Regions from separate parts of the Nocardioides sp. J9 genome, predicted to be linked through region 1. Evidence: predicted binding sites of a transcription regulator. Region 1 holds the regulator's gene; each other region holds the start of a gene.
What was found. The regulator HrcA, encoded in region 1, represses chaperone genes, less so after heat shock. The targets are predictions, from matches to a motif close to TTGGCACTCGNNNNNNNCGAGTGCCAA.
Positions count from the first base shown of each region.

Region 2: groES (co-chaperone GroES) is a predicted target of HrcA. The motif match lies at 5,539-5,565, and genes of this name have one in related genera.
Region 3: groL (chaperonin GroEL) is a predicted target of HrcA. The motif match lies at 4,333-4,359, and genes of this name have one in related genera.

Region 1 is NZ_VLJQ01000138.1:2,008-11,561, forward strand. Features, by position in the region: gene L615_RS22610 (MBL fold metallo-hydrolase) at 1-594, opposite strand, end outside; gene L615_RS22615 (hypothetical protein) at 614-1,060, opposite strand; gene hrcA (heat-inducible transcriptional repressor HrcA) at 1,387-2,418, shown strand; gene dnaJ (molecular chaperone DnaJ) at 2,448-3,614, shown strand; gene L615_RS22630 (16S rRNA (uracil(1498)-N(3))-methyltransferase) at 3,624-4,367, shown strand; gene L615_RS22635 (winged helix DNA-binding domain-containing protein) at 4,368-5,417, opposite strand; gene L615_RS22640 (Gmad2 immunoglobulin-like domain-containing protein) at 5,414-6,355, opposite strand; gene L615_RS22645 (Gmad2 immunoglobulin-like domain-containing protein) at 6,387-7,322, opposite strand; gene L615_RS22650 (SigE family RNA polymerase sigma factor) at 7,322-7,909, opposite strand; gene L615_RS22655 (HIT domain-containing protein) at 7,977-8,321, shown strand; gene L615_RS22660 (PhoH family protein) at 8,407-9,462, shown strand; gene ybeY (rRNA maturation RNase YbeY) at 9,459-9,554, shown strand, end outside.
Region 2 is NZ_VLJQ01000076.1:37-9,590, forward strand. Features, by position in the region: partial or broken gene L615_RS12205 (transposase) at 1-140, shown strand, start outside; gene L615_RS12210 (S-(hydroxymethyl)mycothiol dehydrogenase) at 307-1,419, shown strand; gene L615_RS12215 (MBL fold metallo-hydrolase) at 1,416-2,045, shown strand; gene L615_RS12220 (class I SAM-dependent methyltransferase) at 2,058-3,236, opposite strand; gene L615_RS12225 (MMPL family transporter) at 3,260-5,434, opposite strand; gene groES (co-chaperone GroES) at 5,694-5,987, shown strand; gene groL (chaperonin GroEL) at 6,091-7,713, shown strand; gene L615_RS12240 (GNAT family N-acetyltransferase) at 7,830-8,714, shown strand; gene L615_RS12245 (cytochrome ubiquinol oxidase subunit I) at 8,773-9,554, shown strand, end outside.
Region 3 is NZ_VLJQ01000126.1:2,001-11,554, reverse strand. Features, by position in the region: gene L615_RS21250 (nitrate reductase subunit alpha) at 1-559, opposite strand, end outside; gene L615_RS21245 (MFS transporter) at 556-1,803, opposite strand; gene L615_RS21240 (RidA family protein) at 2,012-2,401, opposite strand; gene groL (chaperonin GroEL) at 2,641-4,269, opposite strand; gene L615_RS21230 (hypothetical protein) at 4,422-5,387, opposite strand; gene L615_RS21225 (SigE family RNA polymerase sigma factor) at 5,466-5,981, opposite strand; gene L615_RS21220 (OsmC family protein) at 6,047-6,511, opposite strand; gene L615_RS21215 (AMP-binding protein) at 6,589-8,157, shown strand; gene L615_RS21210 (hypothetical protein) at 8,222-8,572, shown strand; gene L615_RS21205 (ubiquitin-like small modifier protein 1) at 8,643-8,921, opposite strand; gene thrC (threonine synthase) at 8,953-9,554, opposite strand, start outside.

The DNA of each region.
Region 1 (9,554 bases):
GAGGACGAGGTCGAGGGTGGTCGCCCACTCCAGGGGCCAGCAGTCCGGACCCATCCCCGGCGGCGCGGACTCCTCGACGAGGTCGCCGGCGAGCAGCACGTCGGCGTCCGGCACCCGGACCACCAGGTCGCCGGCGGTGTGTCCGCGCCCGGGGTGGACCAGCTCGACCTGCCGGTCGCCGAGGTCCACGACCGCAGCGCTGGAGAAGGTGTGGTCGGCGGGCCGGACCTCGGTCGCGAGCACCTCCCCGGCACGCGGGTCGTCGGACTCCCGGAACGCCTCCTTGGCCCGCTCGCCCGCGGGGACCGTGCGTGCGGCGGCCTCCTCGGTCGCGTGGACCGGCAGCTCGCCGTACTCCTCGAGGAAGGTGGCGTTGCCGAAGGTGTGGTCGAAGTGCTCGTGGGTGTTGACCACCGCGACCGGCCGCGCGGGTCCGAGCCGCGCCAGTGCGTCGACCACCTCGCGCGCGGCGACCGCCGACGCGTGGGTGTCGACGACGACCATGCCGCGCTCGCCGCCGATCGCGGTGACGTTGAGGTCGTACCACGGGTGGCGCAGCACCCAGACCCGGTCGGCTATCTCCTCGAAACCCACAGCGGCCAGCCTAGGAGGTTCAGCACAGCCCTTCGTGGAGCTCGGACCGGAGCAGCTCGCCGAGGTCGGCAGCGCTGCGTGCGGCGCGGGGGAAGCGCAGCTCGTGCTGGTGGGCGCCGGTGGTGTCGACCCACCGCAGCACGACGCCGTCGGGGCGCAGGCCGCACAGCTGGACGCCGAGCAGGTCGCCGAGCCGGGTGCCGGCGCGGGTGGCCAGCGCGCGGCGCAGCTCGTCCTGGTGGCACTCGTTGGCGTGCTCCACGGCCCGCTGGAGGAAGCCGCGGTTGAGGTCGTGGTCGGGGGAGGTGAACGCGGCCAGCGGGACCCGGAGCCGGCCTGCGGCCGGTCCGTCCCGGCGGTCGAGGACCGCGAAGTCGAGGTCGAGCGCCACGCGGGCGCGCAGCTCGCCGCAGCACGCGCACTCCTCGGGCCCGTCGGCCACGAGGCGGCCCGACAGGGTGAGCACGGCGTCGCGGTCGGGGGAGGAGGGTGAGCCGAGGCCGCTGTGCAGGGTGAGCAGTGCGCTGCMGCSGMCSGRSGCGGCGWGCSSSWGGGCGMCGMCGSSGGSGSKGMRGAGGKCSGMSCSSKSGGACATGGCCGCTTCCTCCTGTCGTCGCTTCATTAGGTGAGCCTAACCTACCTGGTCGTGTCGTTCGAGGGGAAGGGCCGTGTCGCCGGTCCCGGGAACCGCGGGGGCGCGGGTAGGATTGGCACTCCTGCTGGCGGAGTGCCAAGACCGCCAGTGCGACAGGATCAGCTCAGCAGTCCACGAGGTTTCGTCAGGAGGTCGGCATGCAGGAGGAGCGCAGGCTCGCCGTGCTGCGGGCCATCGTCGAGGACTACGTCGCCACCGAGGAGCCGGTCGGCTCGAAGGCGCTGGTCGAGCGGCACCACCTGAAGGTCTCGCCGGCGACGATCCGCAACGACATGGCGGCGCTGGAGGACGAGGGCTACCTCACCCAGCCGCACACCAGTGCGGGCCGGGTGCCGACCGACAAGGGCTACCGGCTCTTCGTCGACCGGCTCTCGACCGTCAAGCCGATGACGTCCGCCGAGCGGCGCGCCATCGCCAGCTTCCTCGACGGGGCCGTCGACCTCGACGACGTCGTCCACCGCTCGGTGCGGCTCCTGGCCCAGCTCACCCGCCAGGTGGCGGTCGTGCAGTACCCCACCCTGTCGCGCTCGACGGTGCGCCACGTCGAGATCGTCGCGCTGACCCCGACCCGTCTGCTGCTCGTGCTGATCCTCAGCACCGGGCGCGTGGAGCAGCGCCACGTCGAGCTGGCCTCCGAGCTGAGCGAGGACGAGCTGGTCACCCTGCGCTCGCGGATCAACCGCGCGGCGACCGGCCAGGTCATCGGCGACGCCGCCGCGGCGCTCGGCGCGCTCACCCGCCCGCCGGAGGAGGGTGGCGACCCGGAGTTCGACGCCACCACCCGCACGGTCGTGGAGTCGCTGGTCGAGGCGATGAGCGACCACCGCTCCGACGAGCGCATCGTCGTGGGCGGTACGGCGAACCTCGCCCGCTTCGGCGACAGCTTCGACACCTCGATCAAGCCGCTGCTCGAGGCGCTCGAGGAGCAGGTCGTGCTCCTCAAGCTGCTCGGCGAGGCGACGAGCGGTGGCGCCGTCACCGTCCGGATCGGCGCCGAGGGCCCCTACCAGGAGCTGGCGACGACGTCCGTCGTGGCGACCGGCTACGGCCCCGACGACGCGCTCGCGTCGCTCGGCATCGTCGGCCCCACCCGCATGGACTACCCAGGAACGATGGCGGCGGTGCGCGCGGTGGCGCGCTACGTGTCGCGCATCCTCGACGAGAGCTGAGCCCCGCTCAGCCACGTGATGGAGATGAAGTGAGCCAGGACCCCTACGAGCTGCTCGGTGTCGCCCGCGACGCGGACGCCGACACCATCAAGAAGGCCTACCGCAAGCTGGCCCGCCAGCTGCACCCCGACGTCAACCCCGACGCCGAGAGCCAGGAGCGGTTCAAGCAGGTCACCGCCGCCTACGAGGTCCTCTCCGACCCGCAGAAGCGGGCTGCCTACGACCGCGGCGGCGACCCGTTCGGCGGCGGCTTCGGGGGCCAGGGCGCCGGCTTCTCGTTCACCGACATCATGGACGCCTTCTTCGGCGGCTCGCCCGGCGGTGCCGGCGGCGGCCGTGGCCCGCGGCCGCGCACGCGCCGGGGCCAGGACGCGCTGATCCGCATCGAGGTCGACCTCGCCGAGGCCGCCTTCGGCGTGGCCCGCGAGCTCAAGGTCGACACCGCCGTGCACTGCTCCACCTGTGGGGGCGAGGGCACCGCGCCCGGCACCCACCCGGTGCCGTGCGAGACCTGCCGCGGCGCGGGCGAGGTCGCCCACGTGCAGCGCTCCTTCCTCGGCGAGATCCGCACCCTGCGCCCCTGCGCCGCGTGCCGCGGCTTCGGGTCGGTCATCCCCGAGCCCTGCCGCGAGTGCGCCGGCGACGGCCGCGTCCGCTCGCGCCGCACCCTCACGGTCAAGATCCCTGCCGGCGTCGACACCGGCACCCGCGTCCAGCTCAGCGAGCAGGGCGAGGTCGGCCCCGGCGGCGGCCCCGCCGGTGACCTCTACGTCGAGATCCAGGTCGCGCAGCACCCGGTGTTCTCGCGTCACGGCAACGACCTGCACTGCACGGTCTCGGTGCCGATGACCGCCGCCGCCCTCGGGACGACGATCACCCTGCCCACGCTCGAGGCCGACCTCCCCGACGTCGAGGAGAGCGGGCTCGAGACCTCCTTCGAGCTGCCCATCCCGGCCGGCACGCAGTCCGGCCACGAGGTGGTGCTGCGCGGCATGGGCGTGCCCGGCCTGCGCGGCGGGCGCGGCGACCTGGTCGTCGCCATCGCCGTCGAGACGCCGACCCGCCTGGACCCGCGCCAGGAGGAGCTGCTGCGCGAGCTCGCCGCCATCCGTGGCGAGGAGCAGCCGTCCGGCGACGTGCGCCCGCCCCACAAGTCGGTCTTCGGCCGGCTCCGCGACGCGTTCACCGCACACTGACCTGCCGCTGTGACCCTCCCGCAGCACCTCGTGCCGACGCTCGACGGCGTCGCGCCCGGTGACACCGTGACGGTCGACGGCGACGAGGCGCACCACGCGGTCGTCGTACGACGGCTGCGGGTGGGGGAGGCCTTGCTGCTCACCGACGGCGTCGGCCGGCTGGTGACCGGTGAGGTCAGCGAGACCACCAAGAAGTCGTTCACCGTGGTCGCCCGGGAGGTCGCCGACCTGCCCGAGCCGCGCCCGCGGGTGACCGTCGTGCAGGCACTGCCCAAGGGCGACCGCGGCGAGCTGGCCGTGGAGGTGCTGACCGAGGTGGGCGTCGCCCGGGTCGTGCCGTGGGCCGCCGGCCGCAGCGTCGCGGTCTGGAAGGGCGAGCGCGCCGCGAAGTCGCTCGCGAAGTGGCAGGCCACCGCCCGGGAGGCCGCCAAGCAGGCCCGCCGCGCCTGGCACCCCGAGGTCGTCCCGCTCGCCTCCACCGACGACGTGGTGGAGCTGGTCGGCTCGGCAGACGTGGCGGTGGTGCTGCACGAGGACGCCACCGAGCCGCTGGCTGCCCTGGCCCTGCCCGCCGACGGTGACGTCGTGGTCGTCGTCGGCCCCGAGGGCGGGCTCACCGACGAGGAGGTCACCCGCCTCGTCGAGGCCGGCGGGGTCGCCGTCAGGCTCGGCACCGAGGTGCTGCGCACCTCCACCGCCGGGGTGGCGGCCGTCGCCGCCCTGCTGTCGCGGACGGGGCGCTGGGGCGCCTGATCAGCGGGCGAGCAGCGCCTCCACCAGCGCGACCTCCTCGTCCAGCCCGGCCTGCTCGGCGCGGGTGAGCGGGCGGAGCAGGTCGACGACGACCCGGTCGTCCTCGACCCGCCACAGGCCCTCGAGCCAGCCGTCGACGAAGAGCGCGCTGGCCTGCGCGCCGGTGACGCCCATCCACGCGTTGCGACGCTCGCGCTCGGTGACCCGGTCGCGGCCGGCGTGGGAGAGCCAGAGGTTGTCGTAGGTGCCGAGCAGGCGCACCGGGGCGGGCACGTCCTCGTCGGCGATCGGGGCGCCGTCGACGTCGAAGAGCACCTTGCCGTCCTCGTCCTCGTGGCGGACGAGGTCGTCCATCCCCTTGAGCACCGGCGCGAGGCGGGTGATCCCGGACCACGTCGTCACGTCGGCAGCGGTGGCGGGCCCGAAGGCGCGCAGGTAGCGGCGGACCAGGGCGGGCACGTCGGGCTCGGCCAGCGCGGCGCCGAGCCAGCGCTCGGCGAAGTCGTAGGCGACCGCGGTCGACGAGGTGGGCTTCCAGCACCCGCGTGGCGGCAGCTGGACCAGCACCTCGGCCACCCGCGCGACCTGGCCGAGCTGGCCGGCGGTGTAGTCCGGGAAGTGCTCTGCGAGGCGGGCGGCCATCGTGCGCTGGGGGAGCGGGCCGTCGGCCAGCACCTCGCGCACCGCGGCCGCGAACCGCTCCCGGTCCACGGTGCGCGCCTCCCCGATCGTCTGGCTCGACCGCAGCTCGCGCTCGCGCACCGGCGCGGCCCACACGGGCAGCGTGAGTGCGTCGGCGGGCAGGTGCAGGTGCACCGTGTCGCGCAGGCTCAGCACGCGCACCAGCTCCCGTGACTCCAGCGCGCGACTGACCTCCCACGGGTCGAGGTCGGTGAGCCGCGCCGCGAGGGAGAGGTACGGCGGCAGCGACTCCTGCGCCTGCAGCCCGACCAGGTGGTCGACCATCTCCGCGGGCGTGCGGTCCACCCGCTCCAGCAGGTGCTGGCGCAGGAGGAGGGTGCGGTTGAGCCGCCGCCGGGTGAGCCTCACTCGATCCGGATCCGCTTCGTGTCCTCGGTCGGGCCGCCGCCCTCCCCGTTGGACGGGTCGTCGGTGCGGGCGACGAAGGTGTAGCGGCCCGGCGGCAGCTTGCGCGCGTCGATCTCCACCTCCCAGGGCCAGAGCTTGTCGATCCAGCCCTCGGCCATGGCCGAGCCCTCCAGCACGACCTTGCCGCTGGCGTCCTCGACCTGCCAGATGTGCGTCGCCTCGAACGAGCTCGCCCGTCCCGAGGCGGTGAACCGCTTGCCCACCACGCTGCCCTCGGCGGGCTCGGTGATGTTGACGAGCGCGAGGACGTCGAGCTGCGGTCGCGCCTTCAGCCCGTCGCGCACGGGGATGCCCAGCAGGGTGCCGGCCGGCTGCCCGTCCAGCTCGACACGGACGGGCAGCCGCTCGCCGATCGTGCCCTGCAGCGTGTAGACGAGCTGCTGGACGGCCAGCCGCGCCCGCGCGCGGTCGAGGCGGCCGCGGGTGAGCCAGGTGTCGTCGGCCAGCCCCACCACGATGGCGTCGTCCGCCTGCTCGACGGACGCGAACCGTCCGGTGGGCCACAGCGTGCGGTAGTCGGGGTCGACCGGGTCGCCGGTGGTGACGGCGGCCGCGGCCGCCACCAGCTTGTCGACGCCGGACGCCTGGGTGAACTCCCGGAACAGCCGGTCTCCCTGCGGCGTGTCGCCGACGTAGTAGACCGGGATGACGTCGGGGCCGGGCGCGTCGGTGGGCACCTCGGTGGCCGGGTCGCTCGTCTCGGGCTGCACGGTCGGGCTCGCGGTGTCCGTCGTCGGGTCGGCGGCCTGGGACGTCGGGTCGCCGGCGGCGTCGCCCGGCTCGTCGTCGCCGCATGCGGCGAGCACGCCGAGGGCGAGCGTCGCGGCGATCGCGGCGACGGTACGACGGCGCCGGGTCAGGCTGCGGGAGGTGCTCATGGGATCGATCCTTCCGTGCAGGGGGGACTGGTCAGCGGACCGTGACCGTCCGCGTGTCCTCGGCCGGGCCGGCGTCGGTGTCGACGGCGACGACCAGCAGGTAGGTGCCGGGCGGCACCTCGGCGATGCCGGTGGTGTGCTCCCAGGCCAGGTCGTCGGGGGTGACCGTCCCGGAGGCGACGGCGACTCCCTGGTCGTCGCGGACCTCCCAGCGGACGTCGCCCTCGACGCCGTTGGCCACGGTGCCGCGCAGCGTCAGCAGGTCGTCGACCTCGTGGCCCTCGACCGGGTCGGTGATGTTGGCCGGCGCGAGGAGGCGGTTGTCGCGCGCCACCCCCTCGCCGGCGTCGGGCCCGAGGGTCGCGACGGGCGAGGAGAACGCGACCGGGAGGGTCTCGCCGACCGCCGCCTGCGCGGTGAGCACGGCCTGCTGCACGACCGGTGCGGCGGGCAGGACGCCGACGGTGGCAGAGAGCTCGACGCGGACCCGGCCGTCGCTCACCTCGACGCCGGTGAACGCGCCGGCGGGCCACCCGCTGCGGTAGTCGGGGTCGAGCGGGCCCTCGTCCTGCTCCAGCAGGCGCAGCGCGGCGAGCACCCGCGCCTCGTCGTCGGCGGCCGGTGCGACGGCGCGGAACTCGCGGAAGAGCCGCTCCCCGAGCGGGGTGTCGGCCAGGAAGTAGGTCGCGACCACCTCGTGGCGCTCGGGGGAGCCAGCGGGCTCGCCGTCGCCGGACCCGGGCAGGCCCACCGTGCCGAGCCAGCCGCCGATGCCGACCACCGCGGCGGTGGCGACGCCGGCGCCGAGGACGAGGGCCCAGAGTCGGCTGGACCGCTGCGGCCTGGGGGTGGTGCGACGCCGGATCTCGCCGAGCCGGTCCCGGGGCTCCACGTCCGCGACGGCGTCGCCGAGCGCCCGCTGCAGGTCCAGGTCGATCGGGTCGTCGGGTCCGGTGGGGTGCGCCATCACTGGCCGTCCTTCAGGTCGTGCGCGGCCAGTATGGGCCGCAGGGTGGCGGCGCCGCGCGAGGCGTGGCTCTTGACCGCGCCGCGGCTGATGCCGAGGGTCTCGGCGATCTCCGCCTCGGAGAGCTCGAGGTAGTAGCGCAGCGCCAGCACCTCGCGCTGGCGCCGGGGGAGGCGTTGCAGGGCGTCGAGCACGCTGCGCCGCCGGCTGTCGGCGAGCACCGGCTCGTCGGCCGGGGGTGCGTCGTCGACCCGGTGCTGGCGGGCCAGGTGGCGCTGGACGACGCCGCGGTGCCGCAGCGCCGACCGCGACCGGTTCACGACCGTCTGCCGCAGGTAGGCCAGCGCGCGGTCCGGGTCGTCGAGGCGTTCCCAGCGCCGGTGCAGCTCCACGAACGCGTCCTGGACGACCTCCTCGGCCTGCCCCTGGTCGCGCACGAGCAGCACGGAGAGCCGGACGAGCCGGTCCCAGTGGGCGACGTACAGCGCCTCGATCGCGGCGTCGGCGTCGCCCATCACGCGCCCCGCCGCCGCGGCGAGGCCGCCGGCGGAGACGTGGGGTGCGCCGAGCACTGCATGGATGGTCACGTTAGTTCCACGCCCGACCCCCGGAGCCGGTTGACACGGCTTCCCGGCGATCTGCCAAGGTGGCAGCGTGAGCGACCCGGACTGCCTGTTCTGCAAGATCGTCGCCGGCGAGGTCCCGGCCGAGATCGTCCACGAGGGGGAGCGGACCGTCGCGTTCCGAGACATCAACCCGCAGGCCCCGCTGCACGCGCTGGTCGTGCCGCGCGAGCACCAGCCGAACGCCGCCGCCACCGCCGACGCGGACGCGCAGGCGTTCGCCGACCTGGCCGTCGCGGCCCGCGAGGTCGCCGCCGCCGAGGGGTACGACGACTACCGGCTGGTCTTCAACACTGGTGCCGGCGCGCAGCAGACCGTCTTCCACACGCACTGCCACGTGATCGCCGGCCGGCCGCTCAGCTGGCCCCCGGGCTGACAAACGGCTGGGTCCTCGGGCGTCCCTCCCGTAGCATGGAGGGGACCGACTGCCGCTTTGAAAGGCCGCCCGCCGCCGGGCATCCATGACCGACTCAACACCCACCCCGATCACCGCCACCCGGCACACCGTCGTCGTGCCGAACAGCATCGACATGGTCACGCTCTTCGGACCCGGTGACGAGCACCTCGGCATCATCGAGAAGCGGTTCGGCGTCCAGGTCCACGTCCGCGGCAACCGGGTCACCCTCAGCGGCGACCCGCACGAGCTCGAGCTCGCGGAGAAGCTCATCGAGGAGCTCGTCGCGATCCTGCGCACCGGCCAGGGCATCACGCCCGAGGTCGTCGAGCGCGTCGAGGCGATGCTGCGTGCCCAGACGTCCACGTCCGAGCGCCCGGCCGACGTGCTGTCGGTCAACATCCTGAGCAACCGCGGCCGGTCCATCCGGCCCAAGACGCTCAACCAGAAGCGCTACGTCGAGACGATCGACAACCACACGATCACCTTCGGCATCGGCCCGGCCGGCACCGGCAAGACCTACCTGGCGATGGCCAAGGCGGTCCAGGCGCTGCAGGCCAAGCAGGTCACCCGGATCATCCTCACCCGCCCGGCCGTCGAGGCCGGCGAGCGGCTCGGCTACCTGCCCGGCACGCTCAGCGAGAAGATCGACCCCTACCTGCGCCCGCTGTACGACGCCCTGCACGACATGCTCGACCCCGAGTCCATCCCGAAGCTGCTCGCCGCGGGCACGATCGAGGTCGCCCCGCTGGCGTACATGCGCGGTCGCTCGCTCAACGACTCCTTCATCATCCTCGACGAGGCGCAGAACACCACGCCCGAGCAGATGAAGATGTTCCTGACCCGCCTGGGCTTCGGGTCCAAGATCGTGGTCACCGGCGACGTCACCCAGGTCGACCTGCCGTCGGGCACGAAGTCCGGCCTGCGCGTGGTCGAGCAGATCCTCGACGGCGTCGACGACCTCGCCTTCGTGCGGCTCACCAGCCACGACGTCGTGCGCCACAAGCTCGTCGCCCGGATCGTGGCCGCCTACGACGACTTCGACGCGCAGCGGGAGGTCCAGCGCGACCTCCGCCAGAACCGCCGGTTCGACACCGACACCACGAAGGACGACACGGAGTGAGCATCGAGATCCTCGACGAGTCCGGTTCCGGGCTCGACGTGAAGCACTTCGCGCGGCTCGCCCGCTTCGTCATGGACCAGATGCGCGTCCAC
Region 2 (9,554 bases), on a different contig from region 1:
TCGTCGGCGCGGTGCTCATCGACATGCACGACGAATGGATCGCCGGCGACCGCCGCTACCTGTCCGAAGGCTCCATGGCCAAGCTCTACGAGACCAGCAATACTGATCCCGTCGCCGCCATCGAGAGCAGCGACGAGTAGGCACCGAGGATCACCTCAAAACCCACCACCCCACGGGGCTCTGTCCTGCCAGAGCGGCGAACCACGTGTGACAGCGGCCAGCGACGCGCGGAACTGACCCGCGACCAACCTGTGGCTCGCTAGGTTCGGGGCACACGTCCCGTCGTCGTCCAGCAAGGAGCCTCCGATGCAGCAGGTCCGCGCCGTCGTGGCCCGCACCAAGGGTGCGCCCGTCGAGATCGCCACCATCAACGTCCCCGACCCCGGGCCGGGGGAGGCGGTGGTCAAGGTGCTGACCTGCGGGGTGTGCCACACCGACCTGCACTACCGCGAGGGCGGCATCAACGACGACTTCCCGTTCCTGCTGGGCCACGAGGCGTCCGGCATCGTCGAGGCGGTCGGTCCTGACGTCACCGGCGTCGCGCCGGGTGACTTCGTGGTGCTGAACTGGCGCGCGGTGTGCGGGGAGTGCCGGGCGTGCAAGCGCGGCGACCTGCACTACTGCTTCAACACCCACAACGCCACGCAGAAGATGACCCTCGCCGACGGCCCGGATGCCGGCACCGAGCTCTCGCCCGCGCTGGGCATCGGCGCGTTCGCCGAGAAGACCCTGGTCGCCGCCGGGCAGTGCACGAAGGTCGACCCCGAGGCCCGCCCGGCCGCCGTCGGCCTGCTCGGCTGCGGGGTGATGGCCGGCATCGGTGCGGCGATCAACACCGGCGCGATCACCCGCGGCAAGTCCATCGCCGTCATCGGCTGCGGCGGCGTCGGGGTCGCCGCGATCGCCGGTGCCGCGCTGGCCGGTGCGTCGCCGATCATCGCCGTCGACATCGATGCGCGGAAGCTGGAGAAGGCGAAGGAGCTGGGCGCCACCCACACCGTCGACTCATCGAAGGTCGACCCGGTGGAGGAGGTCAAGCGGATCTGCGCGGAGACCTACGAGGGCGCCGACGGCGCCGACGTCGTCGTGGAGGCCGTCGGGCGCCCCGAGACGTGGAAGCAGGCGTTCTACGCACGCGACCTGGCCGGGACCGTCGTCCTGGTGGGCGTGCCCACCCCCGACATGAAGGTCCCCGACATCCCGCTCATCGACGTCTTCGGTCGCGGCGGGGCGCTGAAGTCGAGCTGGTACGGCGACTGCCTGCCCAGCCGCGACTTCCCGATGCTCGTCGACCTCTACCGCCAGGGTCGCCTCGACCTCGACGCCTTCGTCACCGAGGAGGTCGGTCTGGGTGACGTGGAGGCCGCCTTCGCCCGGATGCACGACGGCGACGTGCTGCGCTCGGTGGTGGTCCTGTGACCGGCCGGGCACGCGTCGACCACGCCGTCTCGTCGGGGACGTTCTCCCTCGACGGCGAGACCTTCGAGGTCGACAACAACATCTGGGTCGTCGGCGACGACGAGGAGTGCATCGTCATCGACGCCCCGCACTCCGTCGACGACATCCTCGCCGTGGTCGGCCAGCGTCGGGTCAACGCGATCGTGTGCACCCACGCCCACGACGACCACGTCCGCGTCGCCCCCGCCCTGCGCGAGGCGGTCAACGGCGGCGCCGGCGCACCGATCCTGCTCCACCCCGACGACCGGCCGCTGTGGGAGCTGACCCACACCGACCACCTCTGGGACGTCGACCTGTCCGACGGGCAGGAGATCACCGTCGCCGGTACGACGCTGCGGGTGCTGCACACGCCGGGGCACGCTCCCGGCGCCGTGTGCCTCTACGCGCCCGACCTGGACTGCGTGTTCACCGGCGACACCCTCTTCAACGGCGGCCCCGGCGCCACCGGTCGCTCGTTCAGCGACCGGCCGACCCTGGAGGACTCCATCCGGGCGAAGCTGTTCGACCTGCCCGACGACACGGTCGTGCACACCGGGCACGGCGACGACACCACCATCGGCGCGGAGGCCGCGGCGCTCGGCCGGTGAGCGTGCTGGGCCTCAGCCCAGCGGGTCGACGAGGAGGGCCGTGCCCTCGCCCGCGACGCGGGTGAGGACCACGGTCGCCTCGGCGTCGCCGCGCAGGTCCAGCCGCTTGCGCAGCGCCTCCGGGGACACCTCGACGCCGCGCTTCTTGAGCGTGATCCTCCCGACGCCGCGCTCGCGCAGCGCGGCCCGCAGCTGCTTCTCGCGGTAGGGGAGCTCCTCGACGACCCGGTAGGCCCGGGCGAACGGCGTGCGGAAGGCGTCGTCGGAGGTCAGGTAGGCGATCTTCGGGTCGACCAGCCCGCCGTGCACCCCGGCGGCGACCGCGGTGACCAGGCCGGCGCGTATCACCGCGCCGTCCGGCTCGTAGAGGAAGGCGCCGACCGCGCGGGTGCCGACGGCGTCGGCGCCCGGGTCGTCCTCCTCGGTCAGCGTCGCCAGCCCGCCCTCGCGGATCACCGTCGCGCGGCGGGCGACGGTGGCGGTGCGCCCGGACCACAACGCCGCCTCCTTGACCTCGCCGTCGTCGCTGACCCACTCGGCCTCCACGCCGTCGGGGACCAGGTCGTGCGGGATGCCGGGTGCGACCTTCACGCAGGCGTCGCGGCGCAGCAGGCCCTCGACCCACGTCCACGGCGGCGTCCAGTCGTCGACGCGGAAGCTGCGCCCGGCGCCCGAGCGGCGGGCGGGGTCGGCGAACGCGAGGTCGAAGGCCCGGTGGTCGACCGTCGTCGCGTCGGCGACCTGGACCGCGCCGGGCAACCCGGCCGCGGCGAGGTTCGCCTCCGCCATCGCGACCCGCACCGGGTCGAGGTCGACGCCGGCGCAGATGATCCCGACCCGGGAGGCGGCGAGCAGGTCGCCACCGATCCCGCACCCGAGGTCGACCAGCGTCCGCGCGCCGAACGCCGCGGCCCGACCAGCGCGGTGGTCGGCGACCCGCTGCCGGGTGGCCTGCTCCAGCGCGTCGGGGGTGAAGTACATCCGGGCGGCGAGCTCGCCGAACTTCGCGACCGCGCGCTGCCGGAGCTCGACCTGCCCGAGCGCCGCCGCGGCACGCTCGCCGGTCGTCGTACGACGCAGGGCGGAGCCGGCCGCCAGCGGGCTCGCGCCGTCGGCGACCAGGGTGGTGGCCTCGGCCAGCAGCGCCTGCCCGTCGTCGGTCAGCAGCCACCGGAACGTCTCGAGGTCCACCCCCTGATCCTGTCAGGCGGTGCTCACTTCACGAGGTCGACCCCGGCCGGCACCTCGTCACCGTCGCGGGGCTCGCCACCGGCAGGCCCGTGCCCGTGCGCGTCGTCGCGGGCCTCGTCCCCGTGGCCCGGCCACCAGGCGACGTGGCCCAGCAGCGAGGTCAGCGACGGGGTGAAGAACATCGACATCACGAACGCCACGATCAGGATGCCGACGGCGAGCGCGAAGCCCATCGACACGATGAGCGTGTTGCCGCCCAGCATCAGCGACGCGAAGGTGCCGGCGAGGATGATGCCCGCGGCGCCGATGGTCGGGCCGGCGTGGGTGACCGCCTGCGACGCGGCGTCGTGCGGGTCGCGGCCCTCGCGGGCCTCCTCCCTCAACCGGGCGATCATCAAGATGTTGTAGTCGGTGCCCAGTGCCGTGACGAACAGGTAGATGTAGATCGGCAGCATGAAGATCAGGCCGGGCTCACCGCCGATGTTCTGGAACGCGATGACTGTGAGGCCGAGGGTCGCGGCGAAGCCGAGGCCGACCGCGGCCATCAGGAACCACGGGGCGACCAGGCTGCGCAGCAGGAGCGCGAGGATCAGCATGATCACGCCGGCGGCGACGGGGAAGACGACCTTGTAGTCGCGGGCCATCGCCGAGGACATGTCGGCGAAGATGCCGGGCGTGCCACCGACGTACGCCTCGGTCCCCTCGGGCGCCGCGTCGTGGGCGGTGTCGCGGATCGGGCCGGCGACGTTGTCCTGCGCGGCGTCGGAGACCGGGTCGTCGGCGAGCGTCAGGTAGTACTGGAACGCCGAGCCGTCCTCGGACGGGACCGGGCCGGCGACGGCGTCGACGCCCCTGGCTCCCTCGAGCGCCGCCTTGAACTCGCCGAGCTGGGCCTCGGTCACGTCGGCGCCCTCGGCGTCGACGAGCACCGGCACCGGCTCGGCGGCACCGGCGGAGAAGTTCGCCTGGAAGGTCTCCATCGCCTCGGTGGACTCCACGCCCTCGGGCAGGCTGGAGTTGAAGTCGAAGGACGGGTTGAAGCTGAGCGCGAAGAGCGCGAGCACCGTCATCACGCCACCGGAGACGAGCGCGACGACGCCCGGGCGGCGACCCACGGCGCGGCCGAGCTTCACGAACGTGCCGTGCTTCGGCTCCTTCTGCCACGACTTCGACGGCCAGAAGAGCGCGCGGCCGAGCAGGGAGACGACCGCCGGCACGAGGGTCAGCGCGGCCAGCAGGGTCACGAACACGGCGATGGCCAGCGCCGGGCCGATGGCGCGGAAGATGCTGAGCGAGCTGAGCACGAGCGCCATGAACGCGACGATGACGGCGCCACCGGCGGACGCGATCGCCTCGCCGGCACGGTCGAGGCTGTGCACGACGGCGTCCTTCACCTCGGCGCCCTGGCGCAGCCGCTCGCGGTGCCGGAAGAGGAAGAACAGGATGTAGTCGGTGCCGACGCCGTAGAGGACGACGACGAGGATCTGCTCGACCGAGGCGTCCGCCTTGAGGTCGAAGAGGTCGTTGGCCCAGGCGATCGCGCCGGTGGCGATCATCGAGACGATGCCGACGGTCACGATCGGCAGCAGGCAGATCAGCACGCTGCGGAAGATCAGTGCGAGCAGGCCGACGATCAGCACGATGGTGGCGATGCCGACGATCACGAGTGTCTGCTCGCTGGACTCCTGGGAGTCGAGGCCCTGCAGCACCGCGCCGGTCGCCCGCACCTCGAGGCCCGAGTCCCCGGTGAGCTCGTCGATCTCCTCACGCAGGTCGCGACCGTCGTCGAAGGCCTGGGTGTCGTAGCCGGTGGCGCCGTCGGCCAGCGGGATCACGGCGAAGAGGACCGTGCCGTCCTCCGACAGGTTCGGCTTGCCCTGCTCGTCCTGGAAGAAGACGGCCGGCTGGAAGGTGTCCGTGCCGAGCTCGGGTGCGAGCTCCTGGGCGAAGGTCCCGACCTCGGCCTGGTCCTCGGCGGTCAGCGCCGCGCCGTCCTCGCGCTCGATGACGAGGATGGCGCCGGGGGAGAAGGCGTCGGAGAACTTCTCCTCCTGCAGCTGCAGTGCCTGGATCGACTCGTAGTGGTCGGGCAGGAACTCGGAGTTGTCCTGGGTCGACTCCAGGGCGGGCGCGGTGCTCACGACGACGGCGGCGAGCAGGATCCACCCGGCGATGACGAACCAGCGGAATCGGGTCACGAAACGACCCAGGGCAGCGAACATGGGGGCAACGCTTCCGTGTCCGCGCGACCCCGGTCAACCGACTTTGGTAGAAACTCGCGCTGGCCCGGGCCCGGGCACCTCTGGCACTCGCTTGCCGTGAGTGCTAGTTTCATCTTTGGCACTCTCGCACCGAGTGTGCCAACGCCGGTCGGGGGCGCCCCTCGCGCCTGCGGCCGCACCACGAACCAGCAGTAGAAACCAAACGCATCAGCCCTAGAAAGTGGAGGTCGACATCGTGTCGGTCAACATCAAGCCGCTCGAGGACCGGATCGTCGTCAAGCCCCTCGAGGCCGAGCAGACCACCGCCTCCGGTCTGGTCATCCCCGACACGGCCAAGGAGAAGCCGCAGGAGGGCGAGGTCCTCGCGATCGGCCCCGGCCGCATCGACGACAACGGCAACCGCGTCCCGCTCGACGTGGCCGTGGGTGACAAGGTCATCTACAGCAAGTACGGCGGCACCGAGGTGAAGTACGCCGGCCAGGAGTACCTCATCCTCTCGGCCCGCGACGTCCTGGCCGTCCTGGCCTGACCTTCGAGTCTCGAACCGCCCGGGACGTCGTCCGCATCGGTCGCCCCGGCGACCACGCGGACGACGTCCCGGGCGGTCGGCTTTCCACAGCAAGGAGCAACAAGTGCCCAAGATCCTGGAGTTCGACGAGAACGCCCGGCGCGCGCTCGAGCGCGGCGTCGACGCCCTCGCCAACACCGTCAAGGTGACCCTCGGCCCCAAGGGCCGCTACGTCGTGCTCGACAAGAAGTGGGGCGCGCCGACCATCACCAACGACGGCGTGACCGTCGCCCGTGAGGTCGAGCTCGACGACCCGTTCGAGAACCTCGGTGCCCAGCTCACCAAGGAGGTCGCGACCAAGACCAACGACGTCGCCGGTGACGGTACGACGACCGCGACCGTGCTCGCCCAGGCGCTCGTGCACGAGGGCCTCCGTGCGGTGGCCGCCGGCGCCAACCCGATGGGCCTCAAGCGCGGCCTCGACGCCGCCGGCGGCGCGGTGGGCGACGCCCTCCGCTCGGCCGCCCGCGACGTCGACGACGAGAAGGACATCGCCTCCGTCGCGACCGTCTCCTCGCGCGACAGCCACATCGGCGACCTGCTCGCCGAGGCCTTCGGCAAGGTCGGCAAGGACGGCGTGATCACCGTCGAGGAGTCCAACACCCCCTCGACCGAGCTCGAGTTCACCGAGGGGATGCAGTTCGACAAGGGCTTCAACTCGGCGTACTTCGTCACCGACGCGGAGCGCCAGGAGGCGGTCCTCGACGACCCGTACATCCTCATCAACCAGGGCAAGATCTCGGCCATCGCCGAGCTCCTGCCGCTGCTGGAGAAGGTCATCCAGACCGGCAAGCCGCTCTTCATCCTCGCCGAGGACGTCGAGGGCGAGGCGCTCTCCACCCTGGTCGTCAACAAGATCCGCGGCACCTTCACCGCCGTCGCCGGCAAGGCGCCCGGCTTCGGTGACCGCCGCAAGGCGATCATGCAGGACATCGCGATCCTCACCGGCGGCACGGTCATCTCGCCGGAGGTCGGCCTCAAGCTCGACCAGATCGGCCTCGAGGAGCTCGGCCGGGCCCGCCGCGTCGTGGTCACCAAGGACAACACCACGATCGTCGACGGTGCCGGCGACGAGTCCGCCGTGCAGGCGCGCGTCGAGCAGATCAAGAAGGAGATCGAGGCGTCCGACTCCGACTGGGACACCGAGAAGCTCCAGGAGCGGCTCGCGAAGCTCTCCGGCGGCGTCGTGGTGATCAAGGTCGGCGCGCACACCGAGGTCGAGCTCAAGGAGAAGAAGCACCGCATCGAGGACGCGGTCTCCGCGACCCGGGCCGCGATCGAGGAGGGCATCGTGCCCGGTGGTGGCTCGGCCATCATCCACGCCTCGAAGGTGCTCGACGACGACCTCGGCCTCACCGGTGACGAGGCCGTCGGCGTCCGCATCGTCCGCAAGGCCGTCGAGGAGCCGCTGCGCTGGATCGCCGAGAACGGCGGCGAGAACGGCTACGTCGTCACGCACAAGGTCCGCGAGGCCGGCGAGGGCACCGGCTACAACGCCGCGACCGGCGAGTTCGGCGACCTCATCGCGCAGGGCGTCATCGACCCGGTCAAGGTGACCCGCTCGGCCCTGGCCAACGCGATCTCCGTCGCCGGCATGCTGCTCACGACCGAGACGCTGGTCGTGGACAAGCCCGAGGAGGAGGAGCCCGACGCGGGCCACGGCCACGGGCACGGCCACGGCCACTGACCGGCAGCTGACCGGCTGCACAGCCTGAACCCCGGCCCGTCGTACCTCTCGGTGCGGCGGGCCGGGGCGGTTTTTCGGCGTCGCGTCGTCTCGGCCCCCTCCGGCATGATGGGGCCATGCTGTGGAGAGTGCGCGCCGGACTGCCCGACCGACCCGGAGCGCTCGCCCAGCTCGCCGAGGCGTGCGGTCGCGCCGGCGTGAACATCCAGACCGTCCAGGTCTTCCCGGGTGACTCCTCGGTCACCGACGAGATGGTGCTGCAGGTCCCGCAGGACTGGACCCGTGACCGGCTCGGCGAGCTGGTCGACGGCGCGGGCGGGCAGATGGTCTCCGCCGTCCCGGTCACGACCGCGGCGCTCGAGGACCAGCCGACGCGCTACGTGCAGGCCGTGCGCGCGATCATCGACCAGCCCGCGAGCTTCCCCGACGTCGCCGCGCACCTCTTCGACGCCGACGTCACGCCGAGCGCGGACCACGACGACGTGCTGGAGATGACGGTCGGCGGCTCGGCCACGATCCAGATCCGCCGCGACACCCCGTTCACCGAGACCGAGCGCCAGCGGGCCGCCGCGCTCGCCGAGCTGGTCGGCGAGGTCCTCGACCGGGCGGCACCTCCGGCGCCGCACCAGCCCGCCGCCAGCGCGACCCCCGACTTCGTGACCGACGGCCCGGTGGTGACGGCCCTGGCCGGCGGCAAGGTCGCCGGGCGCGCGGAGTACACGAAGGTCGAGGGTGACGGCCCGTGGCCGGTGGACCTGTGGGTCGACCCGGCGTGGCACCGCCGCGGTGTCGGCACCCAGCTGCTCGCCGGCATCGCGCGCGCGGCGCGGTCCGCCGGGTGCGAGGAGATCGTGCTGACCGCCCCCTCCGACACCAAGGCGGTGCTGCCGATGGTGCTCGCGGCCGGCATGCGCGGGCGGATCCGGATGGCGGGGGAGCGGTTGACCGTGCGGATCTCCATCACCGACCTGCGCGCCGGAGCAGGTGGCACCGGGGTGTGACCGAGTCGTCAGCCCCGACCTTTTGTGAACGCATTCACAAGAGGCTAGCGTCGAGGACGTGCTGACCCCCGACGTCGTCACCACCGTCCTGACCCAGCTCGCCACCGACGCCGAGCCCGCGGGCCTCCTGCCGGCCCGCCAGCAGATGGCGCTCTCGCTCGGCTGGCACATCATCCTCGCCTGCTTCGGCGTCGCCTTCCCGGCGATGATCTTCGTGATGCACCTGATCGGCATTCGCCGCGACGACCCGGTCGCGCTCGGCCTGGCGCACCGCTGGGCCAAGGTCTCCGCCGTCCTCTTCGCCATCGGCGCCGTCTCGGGCACGGTGCTCAGCTTCGAGATGGGCCTGCTGTGGCCCGGCCTGATGGGCACGTACGGCGACGTCCTCGGCCTGCCGTTCGCGTTCGAGGGCCTCGCCTTCTTCCTCGAGGCGATCTTCCTCGGCATCTACCTCTACGGCTGGAACCGGATCCCGCCGAAGCGGCACGTGCTGATGGTGCTGCCCATGGCGGTGACCGGTGTGTTCGGCGCCTACTGCGTCCTCGCGGTCAACGCGTGGATGAACGCGCCGACCGGCTTCGACCTCGTCGACGGCGAGGTCACCAACATCGAGCCGTGGTCGGTGCTCTTCAACCTGCAGACCTTCACCCAGTTCGCGCACATGTGGATCGGCGCCTACATGGTGGCCGGCTTCTCCGTCGCCGGGGTGTACGCCGTGGGGCTGCTCCGCGGCCGCCGCGACCAGCACCACCGGCTCGGCTTCATCGTGCCGTTCGCGTTCGCGTCGATCGCCGCCGTCGCCCAGCCGTTCATGGGCCACGTGCTCGGCAGCGGCCTCGA
Region 3 (9,554 bases), on a different contig from region 1:
GCTTGACGGTGTAGACGTGGGCCGCGGCGACGAGCTCGACCACCTCGTCCCAGGAGGCCCGCACCAGGCCGCCCTTGCCCCGGGCTCGCTTGTAGGCCCGGGCCTTCTCGGCGTCCTGGACGATCGAGCCCCAGGCGACCACCGGGTCGCCGTACTGCTGCTTCGCGGCGCGGAACATGTCGAGCAGCACGCCCCGCACGTACGGGTAGCGCACCCGGGTCGGGCTATAGGTGTACCAGGAGAAGGCGGCCCCGCGCGGGCAGCCACGGGGCTCGTACTCCGGTCGGTCGGGACCAGCGCTCGGGTAGTCGGTCTGCTGCGCCTCCCAGGTGATGATCCCGTCCTTGACGTAGACCTTCCACGAGCACGAACCCGTGCAGTTGACGCCGTGGGTGCTGCGCACGACCTTGTCGTGGCTCCAGCGGTCGCGGTAGAAGACGTCGCCCTCGCGGCCACCGCTCCTGAACAGCGCCCGGGCGTCGTCGCTGACCTCCGCCTTCGTGAAGAACCGGCGCGACCCGATGGCCACCCGCTGGAGTCGGGACTCGAGGTCGGTCATGCGACAGTCTCCTTCGGCGCGGTGGCAGTGCGGCTGACGATGGTGAAGGTGAGGACGAGCGCGGCGGCGGCAGCGACAGCCAGCAGCCACAGCCCGATCGCGTAGGAGTCGGTGCGGCCGTAGACGTAGCCCATGACCAGCGGGGGCACGAACCCGCCGAGGCCGCCCGCGGCACCGACCAGCCCGGTGACACCGCCGACCCGGCTCGGCTCGGTCACCTGCGCGACGAGGGCGAAGGTGGCACCGCTGGCCGCACCGAGCGCGGCCGCCATGGCCAGGAAGGCCACCGTCCCGCCGGCCTCCAGCGGAGGTGTCCCCGCGGCCACGGCGGCGCAGACCGTGACGACGGTGAACCCGACCCCGAGCACCTGCACCGAGCCGATCCGGTCGGCGAGCCAGCCGCCGACGGGACGCATCAGCACCGCGACCACGACGAAGCCGGCCATCCGGTTCGACGCGTCGGCCGCCGTCAGCCCGTGCGCGGTCTTGAGGTAGGCCGGCAGGTAGACTGAGAACGCGACGTAGCCGCCGAACGCGATCGCGTAGAGGACGCACGCCTGCCAGGTGATCCGCAGCCTCGCCGTCGCAGCGAGCCGCTGCCCGAGCGGCGCCGAGGGCACCGTGCGACCGGGCGCGTCGCGCAGGACGAGCCACGCCACGACGCCGTACACGACGAGCACGGCGGCGGTGATCAGGAACGGCGCGCGCTCCCCCGCGTCGTCGTACAGCGGCACGGTCGTCAGCGCGCTGATGGCGGTGCCGCCCATGCCGGCGCCGAAGATGCCGACCGCGAGGCCGCGACGCTCCGGCGGGAACCAGGCGTTGACGAAGGGCACGCCGACCGCGAACGCCGTGCCGCCGATCCCGAGGAAGAAGCCCCCGACGAGCAGCAGCGCGTAGGAGTCGAGCGCGAAGAACGCGACGAAGAGGACCGGCACGACGGTCGCGAGCGAGACGAGCGGGAACATCACCCGCCCGCCGAAGCGGTCGGTGAGCGCGCCGACCACGATGCGTCCCAGCGAACCGACGACGACCGGGACGGCCACGAGCAGCGAGACGTCCGACTCGCTGAGGTCGCCCAGGTCACCGGTGTCGCGGAACAGCGGGCCGAGCGGGCTCAGCAGGGCCCACGCCCAGAAGTTCACGACGAAGCCGAGCGTCGCCATGCCCAGCATCACCCAGGGGGTGGCGGATGTGTGGCGTGCCGCCCTGGTGGCTCCCTGCGCTCGTCCGGTGGTCCGCATCGTCGCCTCCTCCGGGTGCCGGGCTCCCTCGACCGGCCCCACAGCTTCGACATCCACCATGGCCCATGGACGGCCCTCGGCAACAGGGCAAAAGTCCCTGAGGCGGAGATGACCTGGGGCGGGGACGACCCCGGGGCCGAGGACCCGGGCCGTCCGGGTGGCACCGGGCGGGACTCCGTCCCGGTTCGCGCCGATCAGGCGCGGACCGTCAGGGGGCGACGGCGATCGCCTCGACCTCGACGAGCTGGTCGGGGTAGCCGAGCACGGTGACGCCGAGCAGCGTGCTGGGGGCGTCGTGGTCGCCGAACGCGGCGCGCACCTCGCCCCACGCCGCGACCAGATCGGCGCGGTCCGACGAGGCGACGTACACGGTGGACTTGGCGACGTCGGCCAGCGTGCACCCCGCCGCTTCCAGGGCGGTGACGAGGTTGGCCATCACCAGGCGTGCCTGCCCCGCGACGTCGCCCACGTGGGCGACCGCACCGCTCTCGTCGAGCGGGCAGGCACCCGCAGTGAGGACGAGGCCGTGGGCCCGCGCGGCGTAGGCGTAGGGGACGTCGTCGGCGAGGGCAGGGGCACGCAGCAGCTCGACAGGCATGACGCCATCCTGCTCCGGGGCCGCGTGGCGCCGCACCCGGATTGCGCGGGCAGCATCTGACCCCTCGACGTGCCACAAGTGACCACTCGACCTGCCACTTGTGACCACTCGACGAGCCGGAAGTGACGCTTCAACAGGCCGGAAGTGACGTCTCGACCGTCCGGCAGGAGGGGGGTGGAAAACGCGACGAGGCCCCCGCCGTGGGCGGGGGCCTCGTTGTGGTGCGGGTGGGGCTGGACTCAGAAGTCCATGCCGCCCATGCCGCCGGTCGGGTCGCCCGCGGGGGCGGCCTTCTCCGGCTTGTCGGCCACGACGGCCTCGGTGGTGAGGAACAGCGCGGCGATCGACGCGGCGTTCTGCAGCGCCGAGCGGGTCACCTTGGCCGGGTCGATGATGCCGTTGGCCAGCAGGTCGACGTACTCGCCGGAGGCCGCGTTGAGGCCCTCACCGGCAGGGAGGTTGGCGACCTTCTCCGCGACGACGCCGCCCTCGAGGCCGGCGTTGATGGCGATCTGCTTGAGCGGGGCGGAGAGCGCGACCTTCACGATGTTCGCGCCGGTGGCCTCGTCACCCTCGAGCTCGAGCTTGTCGAACGCGTTCGCACCGGCCTGGACCAGCGCGACGCCACCACCGGGGAGGATGCCCTCCTCGACGGCCGCCTTCGCGTTGCGGACAGCGTCCTCGATGCGGTGCTTGCGCTCCTTGAGCTCGACCTCGGTGGCCGCGCCGACCTTGATGACGGCGACGCCGCCGGCCAGCTTGGCGAGGCGCTCCTGCAGCTTCTCGCGGTCGTAGTCCGAGTCGGAGTTCTCGATCTCGGCGCGGATCTGGTTGACCCGGCCCTCGATCTGCGACTGCTCGCCGGCACCCTCGACGATGGTGGTCTCGTCCTTGGTGATGACGACCTTGCGGGCCTGGCCGAGCAGCTCGAGACCGGCGGTCTCCAGCTTGAGGCCGACCTCCTCGGAGATGACCTGGCCACCGGTGAGGATGGCGATGTCCTGCAGCATGGCCTTGCGGCGGTCACCGAAGCCGGGGGCCTTGACGGCGACCGACTTGAAGGTGCCGCGGATCTTGTTGACGACCAGGGTCGACAGGGCCTCGCCGTCGACGTCCTCGGCGATGATGACGAGCGGCTTGCCCGACTGCATGACCTTCTCCAGCAGCGGCAGCAGGTCCTTGACGTTGCTGATCTTGCTGTTGGCGATGAGCACGTAGGCGTCCTCGAGGACGGTCTCCATGCGCTCGGGGTCGGTCACGAAGTAGGCCGAGATGTAGCCCTTGTCGAACCGCATGCCCTCGGTGAGCTCGAGGTCGATGCCGAAGGTGTTCGACTCCTCGACCGTGATCACGCCCTCCTTGCCGACCTTGTCCATCGCCTCGGCGATGGCGTCACCGACGGTGGCGTCGCCGCCGGCGGAGATGGTCGCGGTGGCAGCGATCTGCTCGCGGGTCTCGACGTCCTTGGCCATGCCCAGGAGCTGCTCGGAGACGGCGCTCACGGCCGCCTCGATGCCCCGCTTGAGGCCCATCGGGTTCGCGCCGGCGGCCACGTTGCGCAGGCCCTCGCGGACGAGCGCCTGGGCGAGGACGGTCGCGGTCGTCGTACCGTCACCGGCGACGTCGTCGGTCTTCTTCGCGACCTCCTTGACCAGCTCGGCGCCGATCTTCTCGTAGGGGTCCTCGAGCTCGATCTCCTTGGCGATGGAGACACCGTCGTTGGTGATCGTGGGGGCGCCCCACTTCTTCTCCAGGACGACGTTGCGGCCCTTGGGGCCAAGGGTGACCTTGACGGCGTCGGCGAGCGTGTTCATGCCACGCTCGAGGCCACGCCGGGCCTCCTCGTTGAAAGCAATCAGCTTCGACATAACTCCTGCGATTCCTTCGCGATGTCCGTTATCACTCTCAAGGCGAGAGTGCCAGCATCATGTTTAGCACTCGCCCATGGCGAGTGCAAGGAGAGAGCAGGAGTTGGTCGGGTGAATCTCGGGCCTCGGAACGGCGGCCGGGACCGGGCGGTTCACGGGATCGCGTAGCTGCCGACGAAGGCCTCGTCCCCGGCCCGCCAGCCGCGGATGTCGGCGACCCGGCTGAGCTCTTCGGTGCCCGCACGCCAGGCCAGCACCCGGGCCCGGGAGTGGCGCGACTCGAGCAGCACGGTCGCCTCGTCGAGCCAGCCCACGACGGGGCAGCACTGGAGCCACCGACGGCCGGGGCCGTCGGGCACGACGAGGACCGCGCTCTGCCCGCCCCACCGCACCGCGACGCCCTCCCGGGACCGGAGGTCCGGCCCGGCGCGGGAGGGGTCGCCGGAGAGGACGAGGCCCTGCGCGATGGCATCCCGGGCGTCGACCGGCACCCCGTAGGGCTCGTCGTCGGTGAGCAGGCGCACCGGCGGGGGCGGGTCGACCGCCGGCGTGTCGACCCGGGTGCCGTCGGCGTCGAGCACGAGGCCTGGCGCGGCGCCCTCGGCCGGGACGACGAGCAACCGGTCGGTGGCCCACCAGGTGTCCTCGGGGTCCCGCCCGTCGAGGTCGATGCGGGTCCACTCGTCGGTGCCGAAGTCGTAGACGGCGAGCGCGCCGGTCTGGCGCAGGAAGACCCGCTCGCCGTCCGGCGCCAGGCTTGCCCTCGACAGCGGGCTGAGCCAGTTGCCCCCGCTGTCCGCCCACGGATCGATGCCCGCCACGTCGAGCGTGTACGACGTCCCGTCCTCCCCCACCGCGACGACCCGGTCGAGGCCCCGGTCGTCGTCGACCTCGAAGACCGCGACGGCCCGCCCGATCCCGGCTGCCACCGGCCCGGCGCCGGAGAGGTCGACCTCGGCCGGCAGCGGGCCGCCCTGCAGCCGCGGCAGGTTCGGCTCGTCGGCGACGTCGGGCGCCTGCCAGACCTGCGCGCCGGCGTACGAACCCCGGGGCTCCGCCCCGGCCGGGTGGCCAGCCCCACCGCCCGCCGCTGGCGGGTCCGGCGCGCGCGGGCCCACGCGGCGTCGACCAGGTCGGCCCCGGGCAGGTCCGCCACGCGTTCGTGGAGCACCTCGTGCAGTCGTTCGCCGGTCATCTCAGACCTCCTCCCCCAGCAGCTCGGCCAGCTCGGGCGCCGCCTCGCGCAGGCGGGCCAGGGCCAGGTGGGCCTGGCTCTTCACGGTGCCGACGCTCACCCCGAGGGCCTCGGCGGCGGCTCGCTCGGTGAGGTCGTCGTAGTAGCGCAGCACGACCACCGCGCGCTGCCGCGGTGTCAGCGCGGCGAGGGCGGCGTCGAGCGCGATCCGCCGCTCCGTGGCCGGCGCGTGGTCGCGCACCTGCGTCCCGGGGCCACCCCGGCCCGGGTCCGTGCCGAGCACCTCCCGGCGGCGCTTGCGCCACCCCGAGATGTTGTCGCGCACGACGACCTGCCGCGCGTAGCCGGTCGGGTTGCCGTCACGCAGGCGGCGCCAGCGCAGGGCGACCTTCGCCAGCGCCTCCTGGACCAGGTCCTCGGCGCGGTGGCGGTCACCGGTGAGCAGGAAGGCGGTGCGCAGCAGGTCCTGCTGCGCACGCGCCGCCCAGCTGCGGAACGCCTCCTCGTCGGTGGTCACACCCCATCAACGCACACCCGGGCCAGAAGGTTGGAGGACCGACCCGGCCGAGTCGCGCGGGCGGGTCAGGCGACCTCGACGACCGGCTCGTGCCGCACCGGGAAGTTGACCGACGCGGCGATGAAGCAGTTGCGGCTGGCCTCCTCGTGGATCTCGCGGGCCAGCCCGACGAGGGCCGGGTCGGTGATGGTGACCCGCGGGCGCAGCACGACCTCGGTGAAGTGCCCGCCCTGGCCGACCTGGGCCATCGTGCCGGTGGGGCTGTCGTCGTACGCCGTGACGACGATGCCGTGGCTGACCGCCGAGTGCAGGTACGACAGCAGGTGGCACTGGGCGAGCGCCGCCAGCAGCAGCTCCTCGGGGTTCCAGCGCGTCGCGTCGCCGCGGAAGGTGGGGTCGGCGGAACCGGCGAGGTCGGGCTTGCCCTCCGCCCGGAGCAGGACGTCGCGCCCGTAGTCGCGGTAGCCGGACGTACCGGTCCCGCGGTTGCCCTGCCAGGTCAGGTCGAGTGCGTAGTGGTGGTCGGTCACCGGGACAGTGTCCCGGCCACCGGACCGAAACCGCGGAACGCTGGATGGAACACGTTCTCGTTTGGCAGGCTACGCGTGTGACCCCCACCACACCGTCCTCGCCGCGACCGATCAACCTCGCCGACGTCCTCGAGGCGATGGCCGACGCGCTCCCCGACCGCGCCGCCATCGTCACCATGGAGCGCACCTGGACCTTCGCGGAGGTCGACGACCGCGCCACCCGGCTGGCCAACCACCTGGTGTCCCTGGGCGTGCAGCCGGGCGAGCACGTGGCCGTGCACGCGACGAACCGGATCGAGTGGATCGACGCGCTCTACGGGTGCCTCAAGGCGCGGGCGGTGCCGATCAACATCAACTACAAGTACCTGCACGACGAGCTGGCCTACCTCTACGACAACGCCGACTGCGTCGCCGCGATCATCGCGCCGGAGTTCGTCGACGCGGTCGAGGCGCTGGACACCCCCACACTGCGCGAGATGGTCGTCCTCGGCGAGGAGTACGACGCCGCGCTGGCCGCCGCGTCAGCCGAGCGCCTCGACAACGGCCGCTCCGGCGACGACCACTACGTGCTCTACACCGGTGGGACCACGGGCAGCCCCAAGGGCGTGGTGTGGCGGATCGAGGACCTCATCCGCGCCGCCCTCAACGCCGGCCGCTACGGCGCACCGCTCGACTCCGTCGAGCAGCTCGTCGAGGAGGCGGTCGCGGTCGAGACCCCGATGGTGCTGCTGGCCTGCGGCCCGATGATGCACGGCGGCAGCCAGGTCGCCGGCCACACCGTCGCGCTCTACACCGAGCCGAGCTTCAGCGCGACCGGCATCCTCGACCTGGTCGAGAAGGCGCGGGTCGTGTCGCTGACCTTCCTGGGCGACGCGATGGGCCGCCCGGTCGCGGAGGCGATCCTCGCCGAGCCGGACCGCTGGGACCTGTCCAGCCTGGCCGCGGTCTCGAACGGCGCCGCCCCCCTCTCGGACGGCGTGCGCGAGGAGATCCGCCGCGCCCTGCCGGGCCGCTTCATCCTCGACTCCTACGGCTCCTCCGAGTCCGGCGCCGCCGGCTCCCGCATCGACGACGGCACCGACGGTGGTGCAGCCGCCCCGCGGTTCACCGTCAACGACCAGGTCGAGGTCTTCGACCCGGAGATGAAGCCGTGCCCGCCAGGCGTCGACGGCCTGCTCGGCCGCACGGGCCCGGTCCCGCTCGGCTACTACAAGGACCCGGTGAAGACCGCGGCGACCTTCAAGGAGGTCGACGGCGTCCGCTGGGTGCTGCCCGGCGACTTCGCGCGACGCGAGGAGGACGGGTCGGTCACCGTCCTGGGCCGCGGCTCGGTCTGCATCAACACCGGCGGCGAGAAGGTGCACCCCGAGGAGGTCGAGGCGGTGCTGTTGCGCCACGACGACGTGTTCGACGCCGTCGTGGTCGGGACCCCGCACGAGCGGTGGGGCCAGCAGGTCACCGCGCTGGTCCAGCGCCGCGACGGGGCGAGCATCACCGAGGAGGACGTGCGTGAGCACTGCCGGTCGCTGATCGCCAACTACAAGGTTCCGAAGTCGGTGTTCTTCATCGAGGAGGTCCCGCGCACCCCCGTCAGCAAGGTCGACTACCCGGCCAGCGCCGAGCTCGCGACGCAGCTGCTCGGCTGAGGCCCGGGCACGACTGAGCACCTGTGCTCATGACGTCATGACGACGGGGGCGGACGATCGGGCCATGCGTACTCGAACGATCGTCCTCATCGTCCTGGCCGTCCTCGCTGTCCCCGTGCTGCTGGTCGGCGCGGTCGTCGGCTACTTCGTCGTCAGCGGGACGCCGTTCTGGGACGAGTGGCAGTGCAGCGAGGGCGAGGCGCCCTACCACTTCGCCGACGGCGGCACGGCCTGCGCGGCCGAGGGTTCCGAGCTCCCCGAGGGGGCACAGTGGGACCCGCTCGGCAACCGGCCGTTCGAGTGCCACGACCGCTGGGGCTGGACCGAGATCGAGCGGATCGGCGCGGAGGACGAGGGCACCGACTGCCTGAAGGAGGGACGACCGGTGCCGGACGGCTGGCGCGAGGTGCGCTGACCCACACACATGCGACGACGCCGGGCCCGCTGCTGCGGGCCCGGCGTCGTCGTGCGTCAGGGGTACGACGTCAGCAGCCGCCGGCGACGGCGGGGATCACCGACACCTCGGCGCCGTCGGGCGTCGGGGTGGCGAGCTCCTGCTCGAAGCGGACGTCGTCGTTGTTGACGTAGACGTTGACGAAGCGGCGCAGCTTGCCGTCCTCGTCGACGATGCGCCCCTTGATGCCGCTGTAGCTGGCGTCGAGGTCGTCCAGGATCTCCGCGACGGTGGCGCCGTTGGCGGTGACCTCGGACTCGCCGCCGGTGTAGGTGCGGAGGATGGTGGGGATCCGGACGCTGACTGCCATGGGTTCTTCCTTCTGCTGCTGGGGTGGTGGCTCAGAGACCCGTGGCCTTGAAGGCGCTGTAGGTCGGGGCGATGGTCGCGGCGGCGCTGACCTGGCCGGAGACCGCGTCGAGCGTCTTGAGGCCGTGGCCGGTGTTGATGACGACCGTCTCGAGGTCCGGGTCGAGCTGGCCGGTCTCGACGAGCTTCTTCGTCACCGCGACGGTGGTGCCGCCGGCGGTCTCGGTGAAGATGCCCTCGGTGCGGGCCAGGAGCACGATGCCGGCGCGGATCTCGTCGTCGGTGACCTCCTCGACGGCACCGCCGGTGCGGCGGGTGATGTCGAGGACGTAGATGCCGTCGGCGGGGTTGCCGATGGCCAGGCTCTTGGCGATCGTGTCCGGCTTGACCGGGCGGATCGCGTCGACGCCCGCCTTGTAGGCCGTGGCGACCGGGCCGCAGCCCTCGGCCTGGGCGCCGAAGATCCGGTACGGCTTGTCCTCGACGAGGCCGAGCTTGATCAGCTCCTGGAAAGCCTTGTCGACCTTGGTCAGCTGCGAGCCGGAGGCGACCGGGATGACGACCTGGTCGGGCAGGCGCCAGCCGAGCTGCTCGGCGATCTCGTAGCCCAGGGTCTTCGACCCCTCGGCGTAGT